2 linked regions of the Sinobacterium norvegicum genome follow. The protein of the gene in region 1 interacts with the protein of each later gene in a pairwise test. Links are inferred from orthologs where the notes say so. Each region holds a gene or a part of one and is shown on either strand. Other genes may lie near its edges.

What was found.
Region 2: the proteins of L9P87_RS13780 (region 1) and tusA interact in binary tests that used the Escherichia coli proteins (3 or more experiments, as listed by UniProt). The link is inferred for Sinobacterium norvegicum from one-to-one orthologs.

Annotation. Positions count from the first base shown.
Region 1 is NZ_CAKLPX010000003.1:386,863-394,643, reverse strand. What follows is about bases 50-2,974. They hold L9P87_RS13780 (IscS subfamily cysteine desulfurase), read right to left. Parts: upstream 2,157-2,974; coding sequence 942-2,156; downstream 50-941. Other genes in these bases: L9P87_RS13770 (RNA methyltransferase), read right to left, coding at 2,848-2,974; iscR (Fe-S cluster assembly transcriptional regulator IscR), read right to left, coding at 2,199-2,696; iscU (Fe-S cluster assembly scaffold IscU), read right to left, coding at 459-842; iscA (iron-sulfur cluster assembly protein IscA), read right to left, coding at 69-392. Outside these bases: Fe-S protein assembly co-chaperone HscB, read right to left, coding at 1-11; more of L9P87_RS13770, read right to left, coding at 2,975-3,600; L9P87_RS13765 (inositol monophosphatase family protein), read left to right, coding at 3,804-4,604; L9P87_RS13760 (cation:proton antiporter), read left to right, coding at 4,730-6,043; protein translocase subunit SecF, read right to left, coding at 6,092-7,015; protein translocase subunit SecD, read right to left, coding at 7,096-7,781. UniProt on the Escherichia coli protein: Master enzyme that delivers sulfur to a number of partners involved in Fe-S cluster assembly, tRNA modification or cofactor biosynthesis. Catalyzes the removal of elemental sulfur from cysteine to produce alanine.
Region 2 is NZ_CAKLPX010000001.1:817,250-825,034, reverse strand. Bases 1,004-3,932 are described here. They hold tusA (sulfurtransferase TusA), read left to right. Parts: upstream 1,004-2,315; coding sequence 2,316-2,549; downstream 2,550-3,932. Other genes in these bases: L9P87_RS03555 (leucine-rich repeat domain-containing protein), read right to left, coding at 3,405-3,914; L9P87_RS03560 (ion transporter), read right to left, coding at 2,554-3,387; L9P87_RS03570 (YheU family protein), read left to right, coding at 2,006-2,326; fghA (S-formylglutathione hydrolase), read left to right, coding at 1,068-1,925. In the rest of the region: L9P87_RS03585 (hypothetical protein), read left to right, coding at 28-300; L9P87_RS03580 (glycine cleavage system transcriptional repressor), read right to left, coding at 341-862; L9P87_RS03550 (PaaI family thioesterase), read left to right, coding at 4,070-4,534; L9P87_RS03545 (PaaI family thioesterase), read left to right, coding at 4,531-4,980; L9P87_RS03540 (Lrp/AsnC family transcriptional regulator), read right to left, coding at 4,985-5,461; L9P87_RS03535 (di-heme-cytochrome C peroxidase), read left to right, coding at 5,685-7,772; L9P87_RS03530 (cytochrome P450), read left to right, coding at 7,782-7,785. UniProt on the Escherichia coli protein: Sulfur carrier protein involved in sulfur trafficking in the cell. Part of a sulfur-relay system required for 2-thiolation during synthesis of 2-thiouridine of the modified wobble base 5-methylaminomethyl-2-thiouridine (mnm(5)s(2)U) in tRNA.

The sequences.
Region 1 (7,781 bases):
AAAATGCTCATAGAGAATACTGACTACTGATGTGAGAGGAGCACCCTGCACGCAGGGCACAGAATAGCTTAGACGTGAAAACTCTCGCCGCAACCGCATTCGCTGGAGGCATTCGGATTATTAAACTTCAACCCTTCGTTGAGCCCCTCTTTAACAAAATCCAGCTCGGTGCCATCGAGATAAACCAAGCTCTTGGGGTCAATAATAACCTTGACGCCATGCCCCTCAAACACACTGTCGTGCTCCTCGGTGGTATCGACAAACTCCAGAACATAAGCCATACCAGAGCAGCCGGAGGTGCGAACGCCGACGCGAATACCTAAACCGCTGCCGCGGTTAGCCAATTGGGCGCCAATATGGTTGGCGGCGGATTCGGTGATACTTACAGCCATACTATCTCCACAGGCCCAGCCAATGCCGGTAACGCCCGCTTAACAGACAAAAACAACGAAGTGCGACTACTCGCCGCGCTTAAGCTTAACATCGGCAATTGCCGCTTTTATCGCATCTTCAGCCAATACTGAACAATGGATCTTAACCGGCGGCAGAGCCAACTCTTCAGCCAGCTCAGTGTTCTTAATTGCACCGGCCTCATCCAAAGTCTTACCTTTAACCCACTCGGTTAACAGCGAGCTTGAGGCAATGGCGCTGCCGCAGCCATAGGTTTTAAAACGTGCATCTTCGATGACACCATCATCGCTCACCTGAATCTGTAGACGCATCACATCGCCGCAGGCAGGTGCTCCCACCATACCGGTGCCGACGTTGCCGTCTTTTTCATCAAGCTTACCGACGTTACGTGGATTTTCGTAGTGATCCAATACCTGTTCGCTATAAGCCATGATTATCTCCTCAATGTACTCTTAGTACTCAACAATTGCCGCCTTGCTCAGGCTGTTTTTGTCAACGCTATAGCCCCGCCAGTGACGAGGCTGATAAATTTAATGTGCAGACCACTCGATACTGTCGAGGTCGACACCGTCCTGGTACATATCCCAAAGCGGTGATAACTCACGCAACTTGTTGACTGCCTGTTTTAAGCATTCAATAGCAAAATCAACTTCTTCTTCAGTGGTAAAACGGCCGATACTAAAGCGCAGCGAGCTGTGCGCCAATTCGTCGTTCATACCCAGTGCACGCAGCACGTAGGAGGGCTCTAAACTGGCCGAGGTACAAGCAGAGCCACTCGACACAGCCAAGTCCTTCAACGACATAATCAGCGATTCACCCTCAACAAAGTTAAAGCTGATATTGGCATTACCTGGCAGACGCTGTTCGGCATCGCCGTTGAGGAACACCTCTTCCATACCATTTACACCATTCCAAAGACGGTTGCGAAGCGTCAGTGCATGCTCGGCATCTTTGGCCATATCTTGCTTGGCCACACGAGCAGCCTCACCCATACCAACAATTTGATGCGTTGGTAACGTGCCTGAACGCATGCCACGCTCATGACCACCACCGTGAATCTGCGCCTCTAAGCGAACACGCGGCTTGCGACTAACATACAGCGCACCAATACCCTTGGGACCATACATTTTGTGCGCTGAGATCGATAACATATCGACTTTCATCGCCGCCATATCAATCTCAATCTTACCGGCGCTTTGGGCCGCATCGACATGGAATAAAATCTTGCGTGGACGGGTCAATTCACCAATCGCGGCGATGTCGTTAATCGTGCCAATTTCGTTATTCGCATGCATAATGGAGACAATAATCGTGTCGTCACGCAACACCGCCTCGACAGATTCTGGCGTGATAATACCGTTCGTGTTTGGCTCGAGGTAAGTGACCTCATAACCCTCACGCTCCAGCTGACGACAGGTATCCAGCACCGCTTTGTGCTCAACCTTAGAGGTTACAATATGCTTGCCGTTTTTGGCGTAGAATTTTGCTGCCCCCTTAATCGCAAGGTTATTGGACTCGGTAGCACCACTGGTCCAAACGATTTCCCGCGGGTCAGCATTAATTAAATCAGCAACGTCACGGCGGGCGTTTTCCACCGCTTCCTCTGACTTCCAGCCATAGATGTGCGAGCGCGACGCCGGGTTACCAAAGTTACCGTCCAGCGTTAAACACTTCATCATCGCCTCGGCAACGCGAGGATCGACTGGGGTGGTTGCTGAATAATCGAAATAAACCGGTAATTGCATGTGTTAATACTCCAAGTGATATCTGTGTTGGCGACGAGTCGCCTAGCCCAAACCTGACAACGTGATCGTCTCAATCGTGTCGGGGTTATTTGCGCCATCTAATTCTTTGCGGTGCTGGCGTGCTGAAATATGCTGCACCTCTTGTCTCTGCATCAAGCTATCTAGGCTGATACCGTGTAAAAAGCTGTGTATTTGTTGACTTAAATCAGTCCACAAATGGTGGGTTAAGCAAAAACCCTGTTCGGTACAATTACCTTCGCCGCCACAATTAGTCACATTAACCGACTCATCGACTGCGTCGACAACCTCTGCCACCGATATACTCTCCGTGGCGCGACTCAACTGATAGCCTCCACCGGGGCCTCGAACACTGACGACTAATTTTTGGCGCCTCAGCTTAGAGAATAATTGCTCCAAGTAAGAGAGGGAAATCTCCTGTCGGCTCGATATATCGGCAAGACTCACAGGCCCCTCCCCCGCATGGATAGCTAAATCCAGCATCGCTGTCACCGCGTAGCGGCCTTTTGTCGTCAAGCGCATACTTTGTATTCTCACTGCCATCATTTCACATAGGAGAATTATGTAATAACCCAGCGTAACAGTCAACTATAAAACCCAGCAATTTAGTCGGGATTAATATGGCTATTTCGCGGCAATTATATGCCTCTATTGCTCCGGGGTAAATCGCTGGTTATTTCTGCGACTTAGCGATGGTTTTTTGGGTACTAGCCAATATTCCGCGCAGGATATTAACCTCCATCGTATCGAGGCGCTGACGATTGTATAATCGACGCAAACGGGCCATTACCTGCCTGGGGTTTTCCGGGTCAAGAAATTCGATCTCAGTCAGCACCTGCTCTAAGTGCACCATCATCTTCTCAACCTCGCCCGCATCGGCCAACTCGTAATCCCAGTCTTCAGCATTCTTCTGCTCAAGCGGGTGCTCGCCCAGCAGCGACATGCGCAACTCGTAGCTCAGCACCTGAACCGCCGCCGCCAAATTGAGCGAGCTGTAGTCTTCATTGGTGGGGATATGAACATGAAAGTGGCATTTCTGCAGCTCTTCGTTGGTCAAGCCCCGGTCTTCGCGGCCAAACATAATCGCTACCTTATTACCTTTTTGCAAAGACTGTTTGGCCTGCTCGGCGCTGTCGCGGGGATCGAACAACGGCCACGGAATACGGCGTTCACGGGCACTGGTACCCAGTACCAAGCCACAACCTTCGAGCGCCTCCTCTACGGTATCGACAACCACCGCCTTATCGAGAATATCCTTGGCGCTGACCGCACGCCTGTCAGCCTCCTCAGACGGAAAGCACCTGGGCTCAACCAACACCAACTCGCTGAGCCCCATATTTTTCATTGCGCGGGCAGCGCCACCGATATTACCGGGGTGAGTGGTATTGATAAGAATGATTCTTACTTGATCTAAAAGCTGTAACATAAGCTGCCCTAATCACGCTAAACACGCGTATAATCTGTGAATAATTGCCAATTCGGCCAAATAACGGCGATGGATTCTAGCAGATTCTATCGACCACATCATTGATATAAGTTTTTTTACGCTAATCTAGTAATATCTTGGCAATATTCAAGGTATAATCCCGCCCCTTATTTTTAAGACCCGCTTCAGAGGCAAAAAACTCCATGCAACCGATGACCAAAATCGCTCTACGCGCAGCTCGCAAAGCCGGTGAGATTATTGAACGCGCCAGAGATAACCTGGCTTATATCGATGTCGAATCCAAAGGCGAGAACGACTTTGTTACTGAAGTAGACAAATCGGCTGAGAGAGAAATCCTCTATCATTTACAGAAGGCCTACCCTGACCACTGTTTCCAGGGCGAAGAGTCTGGCCTTATCGAAGGCAGCGACAAAGACTATCTGTGGATTATCGACCCAATCGATGGCACCACCAACTTTGTTCGTGATATACCACACTACGCCGTTTCTATTGCCTGCCAGTACAAGGGCAAGCTAGAACACGCCGTCGTCTACGACCCAATCCGTCGCGAAGAATTCACCGCCAGCCGCGGTAATGGCGCCCAACTAAACGGCCGCCGTATCCGCGTCAGCAAGGTCACCACCCTCGAAGGCGCTGTTATCGGCACTGGTATTCCTTTTGCCGGCCACTGCGACACTCACATGGCTGCCTATACCGATAGCCTTCAGGCTATTGCCGGCAAGAGCGCCGGTATTCGTCGTGGCGGCGCCGCCTCGCTGGACCTCGCCTATGTTGCCGCCGGCCGACTCGACGGCTTCTGGGAAATCGGCCTACAGCAGTGGGATATCGCTGCCGGCGCCTTGATTCTGACCGAAGCCGGTGGCTTCATCAGCGACTTCCAAGGTGGTCACAAATACCTTGAGAGCGGCAACGTTGTTTGCGGCCCGCAAAAGGTCTTCAAGGCCATGCTACAAACTATTAGCCCCCACCTGGGCAGCCTATAAGTCTTGTATTTACTTATCGGCGACCCTGTCGCCGATAAGCTTTTTCACACCTCCCCCACTCTTTTTTAACACCTCTCGCAACACCGCACTACACTCTGCATAGACAATAACAACAAGGTCGACCCATGTCGGTATACAACACCTTCTGTTTTCTTGCAGCTGCAGCCATTCTCATTGCCTTTATTAACAGCAAGCTGATTAAGATGCAGGCCACTATTGCCATCACCGCAGGCTCCCTCGCACTCGCATTAGTGATTATTATTGCCGGGCAACTGGATTGGTTTTATTTAAACGATGTCGCCATCCACACTATCAACAACCTGCACTTTGAGACTTTTTTGCTTAAGGGCGTGTTAAGCTTTCTACTCTTCGCTGGCGGCCTTGGCATTAAGCTAAGTCACTTACAGGATCAAAAATGGGAAATCGCCGTGCTCGCCCTCGGTGGCACGCTGATTTCTACGTTTATTATTGGCTTCGCCCTCTTCTATCTCTGCCAATACATTAACCTGCCCTTAAATTTTATTTACTGCCTATTATTTGGCGCTCTGATTTCGCCGACAGACCCGATTGCCGTCATGGCGATAGTGAAGCAACTCAATGCACCACGGCGCATTGCCACACAGGTTGAAGGCGAGTCCCTGTTTAACGACGGTATTGGCTTGGTAATTTTTGTCACTATTTCTGGCATTGCCTTCAGCCAAAGCACCCCCACTATTGCCAGCGTCAGCCAGTTATTTCTCCAAGAGGCAATTGGCGGTATCGTATATGGGTTGGTGCTGGGGCTGATTTTTCACCTGCTGATCCGTGCCGCTGCCGGCACTCACATGCAGCTTCTTCTTACCATGATCATACCCACCAGCGGTTACGCCCTCTCTTTTATGCTCGAGGTGTCTGGGCCATTAGCAATGGTCGTCTCTGGGATTATGATCGGCAATTGGACGCGCAAAGACGGATTCAGCGAGGAGGGGGGAAATAGTCTCGATAAATTCTGGTCGCTGATCGATGAATTTTTAAACAGTTTATTATTCCTACTGATTGGCTTGGTGATGCTCACCTTAAGCTTCCACCGGGAGGATTTACTGTTAATGCTGATCGCAGTGCCTTTGGTTTTGTTCAGCCGCTATTGCAGCGTAGCCATTCCCTACATCGGCTTCAGACGGCTTCGCCACTACAACCCGTTGTCAGAAAAAATTCTCACCTGGGGCGGTTTACGCGGCGGCCTCGCCTTAGCCCTGGCGATGTCAGTACCCAAGGGCATAATGATAGTGCCTGAGCACAACATCGACGTAAGCGAGATCATCTTGGTGATGACATTTTCCGTCGTGGTTTTTTCTATTCTAATTCAAGGGCTGACCATTACCCCGATGATCGAAAAAGCCAAACAACTCGAAGGCACATCCGCTAACTCCGGTACCACCCGAGCAAAAGGTCAACAATAAAAAAGCCCAACCGCTGTCGCGATTGGGCTTTTTCAACAACGATAGCGTTTACGGTCTGTCGTCGACATCGGCCTCAGTTTTTTCTGGTGGCATCAAATCTTCCCGGGTGATATTCATCCGAATCAATATATTCGCCGCCACATAAATCGAAGAGTAAGTACCCACCGTCACACCAATCAACAACGATGTGGCAAAACCATGAATCATTTCTCCGCCCCAGTAAAACAAGGCAATCAAGACCAGCAAAGTCGTCGCCGAGGTAACCAAAGTTCGGCCCAGCACCTCTGACAGCGACACATTAATAACATGCTCTGCATCGCCCTTGCGAATCTTACGGAAGTTCTCCCGGATTCTATCCGACACCACAATAGTATCATTGAGCGAGTAACCAATCAGCGCCAACAAAGCGGCTAATACGGTCAAGTCAAAATTCAGCTGCAACACCGAAAAAACACCCAGCGCAATAATAACGTCATGCCCTAGTGCCGCCACGGCACCAACAGCAAATTTAAACTGGAAGCGAATACCGACATAAATCATCACCATCGCCAATGCCAATAGCAGCGCTAAACCACCCTGCTCTCGCAACTCTTCACCGACCTGCGGGCCGACAAACTCGATACGCTTTAACTCGACATGAACACCGGCACTCTGCTCTAACAGCGCAACCATATCGGCACCGGCCTTGTCGTCAAAGCCCTGAGCCAAACGCACCAAGACATCACGATCGGAACCGAAATTGACCACAACAGCGCCGCCATAGCCATTGCTATCGAGGGTTTCTCGCACCTGCTCCAGCGGCACGGGCTTATCGTAATACACCTCTATCTGGGTGCCACCGGTAAAATCTAAGCCGAAGTTCAGACCCTGAACCGCCAGCGATGTAATCGATCCCAACACTAACAGCGCTGAGAATATTGTCGCCACCATGCGGTAGGACATGAATGGAATAATCTTTATTGCTTTGGACATATCGTTGCTGATCTGACCTTTATTGTAATATCTAGTGTGTGCCGCCGAAGCGGCCCCGAATGCGTTCTAATCGCTGACGATTAAATCCACAGTTTCTTCAACTGGCTTCTGCCGTGGGTAAGATTGATCAATGCCCGCGTACCAACAATGGCAGTAAACATTGACGTCATAATACCCAGCGCCAAGGTAACGGCAAAGCCTTTGATCGGCCCGGTGCCAACAGCATAAAGAATGACAGCAACTAACAAGGTGGTGATGTTGGCATCAAAAATGGTGACCACAGCACGCTCAAAACCAGAGTTTATCGCCACTGCCGGCCTGGCCCCTGCGGCCAACTCTTCCTTAATGCGCGAGAAAATGAGTACATTGGCATCCACCGCCATACCCACGGTCAAGACAATACCGGCAATACCCGGCAGCGTCAGCGTGGCACCCAGAATCGACATCAGTGAAATCAGCAGCACCAGGTTTGTCGCCAGCGCAATATTGGCCAACAGACCAAAGACCTTGTAATAAAGCAGCATAAAAATGACGACCAAGCCAAGACCGACCTGCACAGACAGAACACCCATTGAAATATTTTCAGCACCCAGCGATGGCCCCACTGTTCGCTCTTCAACAAAGTCGAGCGGCGCTGCCAAGGCACCAGCGCGCAATAACAAGGCGAGATCTGAGGCTTCTTTAGAGCTGCTTAAACCGGTGATTCTAAACTGCACACCGAGGGCCGACTGGACTGTTGCCAGACTGATAATTTCTTTATTGTCAT
Region 2 (7,785 bases), on another replicon or contig:
GCTATGATTTTTTTGAGTTAAAGTGTCATGAAGCGTAACGAGTCCGCGCCACAGAAAAATGTGGCTAATGTGGTGAGTAAAAAACGAAAAAAACGACGCAGAGGGAATTTGCGCACAGTGATATTGGCCATAACGGCGGCGATAACCTTTGTCTGGGCATCGATCAGTGTGTGGGAAGTCAGTGCGGACGAGATGTTGTCGTTTTTTCTGATGAGTGTCGCGCTGGTCGCCGTGGTGGTGGTGCTGGCCGGTGTTTTGGCCGTGCTTAAGCGGTTGTTGGGCAAATTGTTCGATCGGTGATGGAGAGGAGGAGGCCTTTTTGGCTCCTCCTCACGCAATATTACTGATTTTCTAACGTGATTTCTAAGTCAAGATTATTGGCAATCTCATCGAGACAGTCGTTGAGGTCATCGATGGCAATGGTGCTGGGTATTTCGATATCGAGCATGGCCTCAAACAAGGGGATGCCGGCCATAGGGGCACTGGTCACGTGGCTGGAGAATTCGCTGATATTAATGTGCCGTGTAGCCAAGGCCTTCGAGATCTCCAACACGATGCCCGGTCTGTCGTTGCCCAGAATGCTTAAGTCTTTACGGTAACTGTCGCTCTCTTCGGCGGCTTGCACGGTACGTTCAATAGTAAGATTAAAGCCCTGTTGCTCGAGAGTCTTCAGCTTGCTGCAGAGTTCGTCGATGGTGTCTTTTTTGGCGCTTACCTTCACAATACCGGCGAATTTTCCCGCCATATGCGCCAGGTGACTGGCTTCCCAGTTGCCGCCACCCTCAACAACGGTGGTAGAGAGTTGCTCGACTAGTCCGGGTTTATCATTGCCGACAAAGGTAAATACAAGTTGCTCTATCATCTGCTAACACTCTGAATGTAATTGAGGGTTCAGTATAGACTTATATCGATGGCCGGTCACGGCTTGAGGCGAGCTTAACGCTTGTTTTAAAGGAATTTTTTACCACTGTATTGGCAGGTCAGAGCCCAGATCTGTCGACCTTTTTAGTTTTTGAATCTATAATAGCATTCTGAAAAATAAAGCATTTATTGCCAAGGTGGTTTTCATGGTCGCAGCGAGTTCAGGCCCATTTTTACAGATGCAATCAGAGAGCCTGCTCTTCGGTGGCTGGCAGCGTCGCTATCAACATAATTCGCTGGTTTGTGACTGTGCGATGACATTCTCAATCTATTTACCACCGCAGGCGAAACTGAAAAAAGTACCGGTGCTTTACTGGCTGTCAGGCTCTGGTTGCTCTGATCTGGAGTTCAGTCAACAGGCGGGGGCTCAGCGCGTGGCGAGTGAGCTGGGCATTGCCTTGGTTGCCTGCGATACCAGTCCCCGTGGCAGCGGCGTAGATGACTGCGGCAGTCAGAAAATTGGCCAGGGGGTAGGGATGTTTATTAACGCCACTCAGGCGCCTTGGTCTAGGCATTTTAATATGTATGACTATATTACCGCTGAGCTGCCGCAGTTAATTAATATGCATTTTGCTGTTAATCCGGCCAAGGCGTCGATAGCCGGGCATTCAGATGGTGGTCATGGCGCCATCGTCGTGGCCCTTCGTAACCCCGGACGCTTTAAGAGTGTCTCTGCCTTCTCGCCATTATTGTCGGCCAGTAATAGCCGCTGGGGGCAGAATGTATTTACCGCCTATCTTGGTGCCAACCAGCAGGCCTGGAAGAGTTATGATGCCACGGCGCTGCTTGAGATCTGCTCGATGAAAATCCCTATGCTTATTGATCAGGGAGCCTCTGATCAATTTCTCATTGATGAACTTGACCCCAGCGAGTTTTTGGCCGCCTGTGAGCGGTCATCTGTTGATGTCCAATACCGAAGCCAATTTGGCTATGACCATAGCTATAACTTTGTCGCCACCTTTATCGAGCAACATTTACGTTTCCATGCAGCGGCGCTGGCCTAACAGTCGTGCTGTTGCTGTTCGTATCGGCGACTGATATCACTTATAATCGTTTCTGATGAACCCATGAATTAGAGGTGGTGGTGAAAATACCGTATCAGCAATTATCATCGGACACGCTAGACGCCTTGCTTGAGGAGGTCGTCAGCCGAAATGGTACCGACTATGGTTCGATTGAAACCTCAATAGAACAGCGCAAACAGCAGCTGCTGTCGGCATTGACGAGTGAGAAAGTGGCTGTTTATTTCGATACTGAAACGGAGACGGTTAACATCTTGTCGCCGCGGGAGATTGAGGAAATGAAGCGCCAGCAAGCCCAGGCTGATAATGCGGTACAAGAGCCTAGTTTTTACGCGCCAGAAATAGATTTTGATCAGAGTGTAGACAGTGATTATGAAAGTTGATTTAACCTTGGATGCCTGTGGCCTCTATTGCCCCGAACCCGTGATGATGTTGCACAATAAGGTGCGAGATATTGTCGCTGGTACGGTGCTTGAAGTCATCGCAACAGACCCGTCGACGGAGAGAGATATCCCCAAATTCTGTAACTTCCTCGGCCATGAATTATTAGAGAGCAGGGCTGAAGACGGCAAATATTTTTACTATATTCGTAAAAGCGACGACTAGCCCGTTAGCCATGCTCTTTGCTGCTGATAGTGTTGAGTTCGCCCCCACAGTGCTTGCAGAAGTTGGCGTCGTTCTCATGGCCTGAACGGTTACAGTTTGGGCACATACTACTGCTACGTTGGATACCCATCTCATGGTGCAGCTCGGCGGTCAAAATGCCCGTGGGTACGGCGATAATGGCATAGCCTGTCAGCATCATTATCGACGAGATGAATTGCCCCAGCGGTGTCTGTGGTGAAATATCACCATAGCCAACGGTGGTAATGGTCACAATGGCGAAATAAATGGAGTGGGGTATCGAAGAGAAGCCGTTCTCCTCGCCTTCGACGACAAACAATATCGAGCCAAAGATAACGGTAATCACTAACACCGAGCTGAAAAATACAAAGACCTTACGGCGAGAGCGCAGCAGCGCAACCAGCAAAATGTTAGCCTCATCGACATGGCGAACCAGCTTTAAAACACGGAATATTCTCAGTACTCTAATCAGTCTGAAAATGGTGAGATGATTTGCTGTTGGAAAAATCAAACCAATAAAGGCTGGAAGAATACTGATCAGGTCGATCAAACCATAAAAACTGAAGATGTAAGAAGTTTTCTTTGGACTGCAATAAATCCGCGTCAGGTACTCGAGTAGAAAAAATAGGGTGAATACCCACTCGCCAACATACAATGCCCGATGGTATTGGATGCTTATCGTCTGAATACTGTCCAGCATGATCAGCAGCACACTGGCGATAATAACGACTATCAGTAAGACATCAAACCGTTTCCCCGCCGGTGTATTGGTACCGAAGATGACGCTGTATAGAGTTTTCTTTATGCTGTGATCTGCCATGGGTGCTCGTTTTGATTCTAACGTTGACAGTGTTTGGGCAGCTGCCAAACCCGATTGTTAAAAATATCTTGCTCGGGGCATTGTAGGGCAGGGTTGTCGAGGAACTCGGCGCGTTCGACCAAACCCAAGCCCGCAACCGCGTCTAATGAGGTTATCTCATTGCTATTGAATAATAAGGTGGTAAGTTCCGGCAATTCTATCAAAGGCGCTAAGTCCTCAATCATGTTGTGGCTGAAGTTTATCTGCTGCAGGTTGCTAAATACGCCGATGCCGGCCAGCGACTGAATATTACTATTGCTGCAATGTAGCGTGGTGAGTTGTTCGGCAGCGCTGACATTTTGATCGATAATATTTTCCTGAAGACAGTTTTCGAGCATTTTATCCTCGACCTGAAAGTCTTGGAGCAGAGCAGGAGGGGTATAAACGACATTTTCGTTCACACTGAAGCTATAATCTGCACAGCCGATCATTGAGGAGATAACGACAACGGTCAGGCCAAGGCGTTTGAGCTGTTGGATCGAAGGCATAAATTATTATTCTTTGTTGAGAGCTTAAGCACTTATTGTAGGTTAAATGATTGAAATATTTCAATCATCGATTCTCAATCGATGTTGTAGCTGTATACATCGGATTGAAGTAACATTATCCTTGGTAAAGAAATTTGCCGTAAAACGGGGCTGTAATGAACAAATATCGCCAATTAATAGAAACCGCTTTCCCGAATATCCGGCACTGTATGGTGCTGGGTATGACTGTTGAAGATGCAGATTTTGGTCGTCTGCTTTTACGCATGCCCTACCTGGAAACAATGGTAGGTGACCCACAGGGTGGTGTTATCCACGGCGGTGCATTGACAACACTGATGGATAGCGCTTGCGGCTTTGCTGCAATGTTAGGCGTTGAAGGTGAGGCGGTATGCCCGACGCTCGACTTGCGTATTGACTATATGGGGCCAGCTACACCGGGTCTGGATATTATCGGCGACGCAGAGGTCTATCGCGATACTTCCGAGTTATTGTTTTGTCGTGGTATTGCCTACCACCCAGGGCAAAAGGATCGTCCAATAGCGCATACCACGGCGACATTTATGCGAGTTAATTATCAAGATATGAAACCGTTGATGCCAAGCGAGGAGAGCCAGCAATGAAGCCGCTAAGCAAGGCAAACACAGCCATACTAACAGCTATACAAGAGGGCGATATTAATAAACTCATCCAGGCCTCGCCCTATGCCAAGCTGTTAGGTGTAGAGGCGATAGTTTTGGGCGATGAGATGCTCTTTCACCTGCCGGCTAATGACGATAATATTGGCAACCCTATGCTGCCGGCAATTCACGGCGGTGTTATTGGTGGCTTTATGGAAGTCGCTGCCCAGCTAACAGTGATGCACCGTGTAGAGACGCCTTTTGTGCCGAAAGTTGTCGACTTATCGCTAGATTATCTGCGCCCTGGAAAAAATGTCGCCAGTTATGCGCAGTGTGTATTGGTTCGCCAAGGCCGAAAGGTTGTCAATGTCAGCATTACTGCATGGCAGGATACGCAGGATAAACCTATCGCGACGGCACGGACACATTTTCTGTTATCCGAGGGGTAGTGTATTACTGGCCGACATAGTCGAGGGGAAGCGCGGTGGTTGATTTAATACTGCGCAGCATAAAGCTCGATTGAACGCCGGTAACGCCTTCAATACGGGTCAGTTTGCCGAGTAGGAATTGTTGATAATAATCCATGTCTGGCACTACGACCTTCAATAAGTAATCGGCGGTTTGGCCAGTAATCAAGGCACATTCAATGACCTCGGGATACTGCTCAATATGGCGTTCAAAGTTTTCAAAGCGCTCTGGTGTATGTTTGTCCATGCTGATGCTGACCATTGCTGTCAGTCTTAATGCTAGTTTCTTGCTGTTTAAGATAGTGACATGGCGGTCAATATAGCCGGCATCTTCGAGTTGCTTTACCCGTCTTGAGCAGGGGGAGGGGGAGAGGCCTACTTTTTCCGCCAACTCTAGGTTGCTGATGCGGCCATCCAGTTGCATTAATTTAAGAATGCGTTTGTCGGTTCTGTCTAGTTTCATAATATCCCGATATATTGATGTATTATGCTAATAATTTTATAGATAGTAGTCTATTTGATGTTTATTTCCTATTGTCGTGCGATGTTAATCCTGTTGCTGGCGGGAGTGACTTGTTTCTAACATACTTGATATGTGACGCCAGACCAATCACAATCAGCGCGCTGTAAGAGTCTGTAATTCATATAATAATATTTTTAATGGTTAACAGTTTAGGGTTCATTGGATGAAATTTGTACGCAATGTATGGCGCAGCTATTGGTGGCTGATATCGATTTTATTGATGGTTGTCGTGGCCTGGCGGTTGATGAATAGCGAACCCGTAAAAATTATTTATACGGCTCTGACGCCACCGGTTTTGCCCGAGCTGATGGTCCAGGATCAGAGTGGCCAATGGCTGGCGCAGCGCTGGCTTGATCAAAACTGGGATAACCGTCAGTATCAGGCCAGCGATCAAACGCGAGAGTATCACCACCTCAGCCAGGGCACGCGGACGCTGCCAATTCCTTATCAGTGGTTGGTCAGCCTTGAGGCGCCTGCAGCGTCCCCCATCGCTTCGTTGTTCGATGAACAAGTGCTGTTCAAAGACAATCGTTATCTGTTGCGCTTTGGTTTTATTCGCAGCACGCAGCACGATGAGTTAAACCCAGATGGTCTTCCCATCGGCTTTGCCAAAACACCGGCTCAGAAGCTCAACGGTGTCAATGTCAGAGCGGATGCGATTGGCTTTACCTGTGCCGCCTGCCATACAGGCCATTTTGTCGCCGAGACGGAACAGGGGCTGGCGGAATATATTATTGAGGGCGGCCCAGCGACTACTGATCTAGGACAGTTGACGAAAGCCTTGGGGGCAGCGTTAGGTCAGACGGCCATTGCCAGTAAATTGCCCATTTTCAACAGTCGCTTTGATCGGTTTGCGCGTCGGGTGCTTGGTCAACAGTATTCGGCTGCGACAAAGCAAGCCTTGGCCGATGAGCTATCGGCAATGATTATTGTGCTAAAAGATAAAGCCGATGTGATTGAGGTAACGGAAGGTTTTGGTCGTCTCGACGCATTAAATCGTATAGGCAATCAAGTTTTTTCCCGAAATTTGCAACGTCCTGACAATTATCAGCCTATTAACGCGCCGGTAAATTTTCCGCATATATGGACAGCCTCCTGGTTTAATTGGGTGCAGTATGACGGCTCTATTATGCAACCGTTGGTGCGTAATGCCGGTGAGGCGTTGGGGGTTAGCGCCTATCAAAATATCACTGCTGAGCCGGCGTTGGGGCGATTTCAATCGTCTATACCCTTGGCTAATTTGACCAAAATAGAGCGATTTCTAGCGGGTCAACAGCCAACAGAACAGACGGGTTTCGGCGGTCTGTTAGCGCCGGCCTGGCCTTTTGCTAGACCGGAGGAAGATAGCCTAAACAGAGGGGAGGAGCTCTATCGCCAGCACTGTTCTCACTGTCATTTACCGGCACTTAATAGCGCAGAGATTTGGCAGTCACGGTATTTTGGGCCGATTGAATACTGGCGTGATGGTATAAAAAAGCACACTACAGATCAGGTGCTGCAGTTAAAGCATATTGCGATTGAACAGGTTGGTACCGATGCAGCGCAGGCATCGATATTGCTTAATCGAACGGTTAATACGGCGGCGGATAGCGCTGATAATATTAGCCGAGTTGGCTTGGATCAACAGCTGTGTACGCCTGATCCCAGCCTGTTAATGGCAGAGCAATTGAGTCAGCCATGGTGGCAGCAATCGCAGGCAAAGAATATTGAATTAAGGCTACAAGATGGTGCAAACATCAGTTTTGCACTGGCTTTGGGCGCAATTGTTGAGGCATCAATTGAGGCGGGCTATCAGAGTTTGGGCTTGAACGCTGTCATGCAGGCAGAGCTGTCGGGTAATCGGCCAAACTGTTTGCAGGCAGGCCTGCACTACAAGGCTAGGCCATTAAACGGTATTTGGGCGACACCACCGTATCTTCATAATGGCTCCGTGGCCAGCCTGCGGGATTTGATTTGCCCTACTAATGGGCAGCGCCCTGAATTAATTCGTTTAGGCAATCTTGGCTACGATATTGCTAACATAGGTTTGAGTCAGCCAGAGAGTCTTGGTCAAACGGCGGCGTCGAATTATGACGAAAAGGGGTATTTTTTGCTTGATACCTCGATTGAGGGCAACAGCAATAGCGGTCATCACTTCTCGTCGCAATATGATGATCAAAAGCCCTATTATCAGCAGCCCAAAGGCATTATCGGACCGCTGTTAAATGACCGGCAGTGTGATGATCTTCTTGCCTATGTAAAAATGTTATAAGAGGTATTTATGG